Regions from separate parts of the Methyloferula stellata AR4 genome, predicted to be linked through region 1. Evidence: predicted binding sites of a transcription regulator. Region 1 holds the regulator's gene; the other holds the start of a gene.
The links. Region 1 encodes PhoB, which activates phosphate uptake and scavenging genes when phosphate is short. Its sites were predicted from a motif close to TGTCATNNANCTGTCAT; they were not measured.
Positions count from the first base shown of each region.

Region 2: A3OQ_RS0114155 (RNA degradosome polyphosphate kinase) is a predicted target of PhoB. The motif match lies at 1,352-1,368, and genes of this name have one in related genera.

Region 1 is NZ_ARWA01000001.1:2,250,196-2,253,608, reverse strand. Features, by position in the region: gene A3OQ_RS0111010 (ceramide glucosyltransferase) at 1-941, opposite strand, end outside; gene phoB (phosphate regulon transcriptional regulator PhoB) at 1,049-1,798, opposite strand; gene pstA (phosphate ABC transporter permease PstA) at 1,893-2,732, opposite strand; gene pstC (phosphate ABC transporter permease subunit PstC) at 2,736-3,413, opposite strand, start outside.
Region 2 is NZ_ARWA01000001.1:2,895,008-2,898,420, forward strand. Features, by position in the region: gene A3OQ_RS23680 (PilZ domain-containing protein) at 1-82, opposite strand, end outside; gene A3OQ_RS24705 (hypothetical protein) at 243-386, shown strand; gene A3OQ_RS0114150 (cyclase family protein) at 406-1,209, opposite strand; gene A3OQ_RS0114155 (RNA degradosome polyphosphate kinase) at 1,467-3,413, shown strand, end outside.

The sequences.
Region 1 (3,413 bases):
AGAAGAACGGCGAGCGGTACCGAAAAACCCGCCGTATAGGCCGCAAGCGCCAAAGCCAGAAGCGGCACCGCAGCTCCGGTCAGAATTTCCGGGACGAACTCCATCGGGAACGTCACGCGCCGCAACCGCGCCCAGCGCAATTGCCGCGACCACACATCCTTGACGCTTCTTTCGCCGAGTGGCTGCGACGAAGGCATGGCAAGGCGTGCCTTCAGGCCCCGCCGGCGCACCATTTTGGTCGAGGCCGCGTCTTCGGCCGGTTCATCCGCGAGCTCCATGAAGCCGCTCTCCAATTCGGAGCGGCGGAAAAACAGGGTCTTGCCTTGCGCGAAGCCCATCGCAAAAGCATCCGCCGCATATTGCCAGCGCGCCTCATAGGTATTGAGGAAGGCGCATTCGAGATGCGCCCAGAACCCGCGCGGCGAAAGCCCGATCGGCGGCGCCGAGACGACGCCTGTATCGTCGCGCAGCGCATGAATCAGGCTCTGCAAAAAGTCGGGGGCGAGAAGGACATTGCTGTCGATAAAGGCGATCCGGTCGAAGCGTGCCGTCTGCCAGCCGCGCACCATATTGTTCAGCTTTGGATTGATGCTGATCTTCTCGTCGCCGATGATGAGCTGGCTCGGCACCTCGGGATAGGTGCGCATGGCCGCTCTCACCCAAGGGATGATCGGATCCGATGGATCGGCGACGCAAAAAAGCAGTTCGTAGGACGGATAGCTCAACGTGAAAGAACTGCGCAGCGTGTCGCCCGAAAAACTCTCGAGCCCGCACAGCGGCCGGACCAGGCTGATCGCTGGAAACGTGTCCACCTTCTCCAAGGCCAGAGCGTCGCGCCGGCCGCGCGACGGACGACAACGCAGCCAGGCCAGAAAGGCCGTCAAATATTGGAGGAAGAGCAGAAGCCCCGCGACTGCGAGCATGATGATCGTAAAGGTCATGTCGTCCGATATACTCGACCAATATCCGAAGTGACTGCTGTCAGGGCGCCGCGCGTTTCGAGGACTCGCGGGCCGCCCCTCATCATGAACGCTTTAGCTACAAAAATCTAATTCCTCACCTTGCCGAAGGTTTCATCGAAACCATAGCCCGCGCCGCGGACGGTACGGATCGGATCTTCCTCATCCGGCTGTGACAGAGCCTTGCGCAACCGTCCGACATGAACATCGACGGTTCGCTCGTCGATTTCGGCCGCGTGGCCCCAGACACTGTCGAGCAATTGTGCCCGCGAGAAAATCTGCCCAGGCCGCTCCATGAGACATTCGAGAAGGCGAAATTCCGTCGGGCCGATGTGAAGCGAGCGGCCGCCGCGGCGCACCCGCCACGTGCCGCGATCAAGCTCCAAATCGCCGATCGAAAGCAAAGGCGCGATCCGCGCCGGATGCACCCGTCGCAACAAGGCGCGCACCCGCGCCAAAAGCTCCGGCACAGAAAAGGGCTTTACCACATAGTCATCCGCCCCGACGGAGAGGCCGCGCACGCGTTCGCCCTCTTCGCCGCGTGCGGTCAGCATAATGACCGGCAGCGATCTCGTGCTTTCCCGCGCGCGCAGGCGGCGGCAGATTTCGAGCCCCGAAACGCCCGGCAGCATCCAGTCGAGGATGACGAGATCGGGCGGCGCTTCGCTCAGGCGCAGTTCCGCGTCGTCGCCACGTTCGACGCATTCGACGTCGAAACCCTGGGCTTCGAGATTATAGGTGAGAAGCAGACCGAGCGCTGCCTCATCCTCGACCACAAGGACGCGCGGCGCGCCCCCGGACGAAATCCCGCGCGTTTGCCGGGTGCGAGTATCATTCATGCCGAAGTCACTTTCCAAGCTGAGACAGGCGCAGAGGGCGATAAGACCGACGCATGAGACGCGTTAAAGGACCCGAGCATTTTCATTCCGTCATTCATCCGCCCACCCCCTTGCGGGCGAGCACGCGCGCTGCGATGGAAAGACAAAGAACAGCGGCGGTGACAATCAGCGCGCCTGACCAGGCCAGTTGCTGCCAGTCCGCATAGGGGCTCAACGCAAACTGGAAAATAATGACCGGCAGGCTGGCCATGGGCGCGTTGAGGTTGGAGCTGAAGAATTGATTGTTCAGCGCCGTGAAAAGCAAGGGCGCCGTCTCGCCGCTGGCGCGGGCGATCGCCAGGAGGATACCGGTCACGAGGCCGGCGCTCGCGGCCTTATAGGCGATCTTGGTGATCACATGAAAACGCGGCAGGCCAAGCGCCGTCGCCGCCTCCCGCATCTGCGCGGGGACGAGCAGCAGCATGTCTTCGGTTGTCCGCACGACGACCGGTATCACGATGATCGCAAGGGCGACGGCGCCGGCGATGCCGGAGAAATGGCCCATTTTCGAGACCATGATCTCGTAAACGAAAAGGCCAATGACGATCGAAGGCGCGCTGAGCAGGATGTCGTTGATGAAGCGCACGATAAAGGTCAGTTTCGTGCCGCGGCCATATTCGGCCATGTAGGTGCCGGCCAGCATGCCCAACGGCGTCCCTATGGCGACACCGAGGAAGGTCATGATGAGACTGCCATAAATGGCATTGAGGAGACCGCCCTTGCTTCCGGGTGGCGGGGTCATCTGCGTGAAGAGATCGAGCGAGAAGCCTCGCACGCCCTTCCCGACAAGGGCGATGAGGATCAGCAATAGAAAACCAAGCCCGAAGGCCGCCGCTGCATAGCAAAGGCCGATCGAGAAGAAATTGAGACGCCGGCGCTGCGCGTAACGGGACATGGTTCAAACGCCCTTTTTCTGTTCGATGCGCAAGAGCAAGAACCGCGAGATCGCCAAGACGATGAAGGTAATGATGAACAGAATGAAGCCAAGTTCGATCAAAGCCGACGTGTAAAGGTCGCCGACGGCCTCGGTGAATTCATTGGCGATCGACGCCGAGATCGTCGTTCCGGGGGCCAGTATGGATCCGGAGATTCGATGCGCATTGCCGATAACGAAAGTGACCGCCATGGTTTCGCCGAGCGCGCGCCCAAGACCGAGCATGATCCCGCCGATCACGCCAACGCCCGTGTAAGGCAGCACCACGTTCCGCGAGACTTCCCAGGTGGTGCAGCCGAGGCCATAGCCCGCCTCTTTCAAGACCGGCGGCACCGTCTCGAAAACATCGCGCGAGATCGAGGTGATGAACGGAAGCACCATAATGGCCAGAACGAAGCCGGCCGTCAGAATGCCGATTCCATAAGGCGGCCCGGCGAAAAGCGTCGACAGGATCGGGATGTTGCCGAAAAGCGAAATGAGGGCTGGCTGGACATACTGCTGCAGGAAGGGCGCAAGAATGAAAAGGCCCCAGAGGCCGTAAATGATCGAGGGAATCGCAGCGAGTAGTTCGATCGCAACGCCGATCGGCCGCCGCAGCGATTGCGGGCAAAGTTCGGTCAGGAAAATCGCGCTTCCGATGCC
Region 2 (3,413 bases), 640 kb from region 1:
CGATCGTCGACATGCGCTGATTGAAGATGATCTGGGCGCGTAGAAAGCTTTTGACCCTCTCGACCCGTCGTGCTTCCGGCATGATCTCGCTCTTAAAAACTGAAAGCAGAAAAGGTGCTTGAGAAGGTGACGGATTATTATTAAGAATTGCTCAATAAAATAGCCTCGTTCGAGATGGTTTTGGATCTATGGGCGGGCATTTCCTCGTTCACAAGTTGCAGCAGTATCGGGGAACGCGATCAATGCGTAGCTTAGGGTTGCGGGTCACCGCTTTGATCGGACTGACGCTGCTCGTCGCGGCCTGCGACAAATGTGGCGATCCCGTGCAGTTTCACGCCCCGTCGCTGCCGCATAGCTGCTACGAAAGCCAACCGGCACAAAAATAGGCGCTCCCTACAACCGATTTTACGGCAGAATCGCGAAGGCCCGAGCGGGAAAGCCGAGGCCGTTTCTGACCTTCGGCCAGGTCACCACGATCAAGGCGCCTTTGGCCGGAACCTTGTCGAGATTGTCCATGACCTCGATCTGGTAATGGCCGGTTTTCAGAATATAGGTCTCGGTCTCCATTTTCTCGGTCGTGTCGCTGTCCATCGACTCATGGCCGATCGCCGTGACGCCGCGCTGTTCGACCAGAAACTTGACCGCTGCGAGCGACCACGCCGGGAAGGCAGACCGCTTGAAGCGCTCTGGGTCTTTGTCCCAGTCTTTCGACATATCGGTGCGCAAGGCGGCGAAGGCGCCCTTCGGCACCCGGCCGTGTTTTTTCTCCCAGGCGCGCAAGTCTTCGAGCGAAAAGGCATGGTTCGGATCACGAGCGAGCAGCGGCGTCTCATCGAAAACGACGAGTGGCAGAATCATGTCCTTTAAGGGAATCTGGTCCATCGTGGCGCCAGTTTCCGAAAAATGCGCCGGCGGATCGACATGTGTGCCATATTGACCGACCATTTCGTAGAAAGTCGCGCGAAAGCCGTCCTTTTGAATGGTATAGGGCTGTTTCGTCTTAGGATCGGCGGCGGGGCTCATTTTGGCTTGTGGAAAGCCTGCCCAGACGGGCGTATCCGGTCCGAAACTATGGGTAAGATCGACATAGTTTTTCGAAGCTAGGGTCCGGTAGAGGTTTTCGAGCGAAGCCGCATTCGCCGTCTGCGCCACGGCCAGAAAAAAGCCGAGACCGGCACAGATCGGCAAAAGATAGCGCGAGATCCTCATCCGGTTCTCCCTTTCATGCTTGTGCTCTTGGAACCTGCTCGCCGCACACCGGGAATGTCGTTGCGTCCATTGCGGCCGGACAGAATCGAGCGGCTTCATTTCAGATAAATTTCAATCGGATTTGCCACAGGGAAAGAGTTGAAGTCATGCTATCGTCACGAAATTCAACGAGCGTCGGCAAGAGATTTCGAAGGAGGCATAGTGTGAGCGCGCAAGCTGAAGAGCGCAAATTGGCCGAGGCCGCTCGGAACGCAAAAATGGAGGGCGCTGTGCTCGAAGCGCGCCCGGCGGACGGGCAGGGCCTTTCGACCGAGGGGTCGCCCGCAGCCTCCATTCCGGTCATGGACGACCTTGGCGATATCGCCGGACGCCCGGCCGAGCTCGCCCAGTCGCCGCAACGCTTCATCAATCGCGAATTGTCCTGGCTCGAATTCAATCGGCGCGTCCTTGAAGAAGCGTCCAATCGCAATCATCCTTTGCTCGAGCAGCTTCGGTTTTTGTCGATTTCCGCCAATAATCTCGATGAATTCTTCATGGTGCGTGTGGCCGGTCTCCGCGGGCAAGTTCTTGCCGGAATCAGCACGGCCTCCGAGGATGGCCTGACACCGCCGGAGCAATTGACCAAAGTCCGCGACCGCGTCGGATTGCTCGCTGCCGAACAGCAGCGGCGCTGGCGCGAATTGCGTCAGGAGCTGAACGACGCCAATATTGTCATCGTCGACCCGAAGGACCTCAGCGAGGCCGAGACGGCTTGGCTCGAACAGCATTTCCTTGCCTATATTTTTCCGGTCTTGACGCCGCTCGCCGTCGATCCGGCGCATCCTTTCCCTTTCATCCCGAATCTCGGGGCGACGATCGCGCTCGAATTGGTGCAACCGGGCGAACATAAAAGCTTGCGCGCCTTGATCCGGCTGCCGGCCAAGATCAGCCGCTTCATCCGGCTTCCTGACGGGCTCGGTGAGCGCGGCCAGCGCTTCATCTCGCTTGAAAATCTCATCAGCATTTTCACTCAGAGCCTGTTTCCAGGCTATCTCGTGCGCGGGCAGGGGCTCTTCCGGATCATTCGCGACAGTGATCTTGAAGTCGAAGAAGAAGCCGAAGACCTCGTGCTCTTTTTCGAAAGCGCTTTGAAGCGGCGCCGGCGCGGTTCCGTCATCAGGGCCGAGTTCGACAGCATGATGCCGGACGAGCTGCGGGTCTTCGTGGCCGAAGAACTCGACGTCGCGCCGGAGGAGGTCTTCGTCCTCGACGGCATGCTCGCCTTGAACGATCTCACCGAAGTCGTCGCGCTCGACCGCCCGGAGCTGAAGTTCAAGCCCTATAATCCGCGCTTTCCGGAACGTGTGCGCGATAATGGCGGCGATTGTTTTTTGGCGATCCGCCAGAAGGATCTGGTCGTCCACCATCCGTATGAATCCTTCGACGTCGTGGTCCAGTTCCTGGATCAGGCGGCCCGCGATCCGAATGTCGTCGCAATCAAGCAGACGCTTTATCGCACCTCGTCCGACAGTCCGATCGTGCGCGCCTTGATCGAGGCGGCGGAGGCCGGCAAATCGGTGACGGCGCTCGTCGAATTGAAGGCGCGTTTCGACGAAGAGGCCAATATCCGCTGGGCCCGCGATCTCGAACGTGCCGGCGCGCAAGTCGTCTTCGGCTTCATCGAGCTCAAGACGCATGGCAAATTATCGATGGTCGTGCGCCGCGAAGCCGGCACTTTGATCACCTATTGCCACGTCGGCACCGGCAATTATCATCCGGTGACGGCGCGGATCTACACGGATATTTCGTTCTTCACCGCCGACCCGGTCATCGGGCGGGATGTGTCGCGCATCTTCAATTACATCACGGGCTATGCCGAGCCGGCGGGGCTCGAGCGGATGGCCGTCTCACCGATCTCGCTCAAGAAGAAGCTTCTCGCGCACATCCACCAGGAAATCGCTTTTGCCAAAGCCGGCAAGCCGGCCAATATTTGGGGCAAATGCAACGCTCTCGTCGATCCGGAAATCATTGATGCTTTTTACGAGGCAAGCCAGGCCGGCGTGAAAATCGATCTCGTTATCCGCGGCATTTGCTGTCTGCGGCCGGGCGTGAACGGCCTGTCCGAAAACATTCGGGTGAAATCGATCATCGGGCGTTTTCTGGAACATGCGCGCGTCTATGCGTTCGGCGGCGGTCACGATCTTCCGCACCCGAAAGCCCATGTC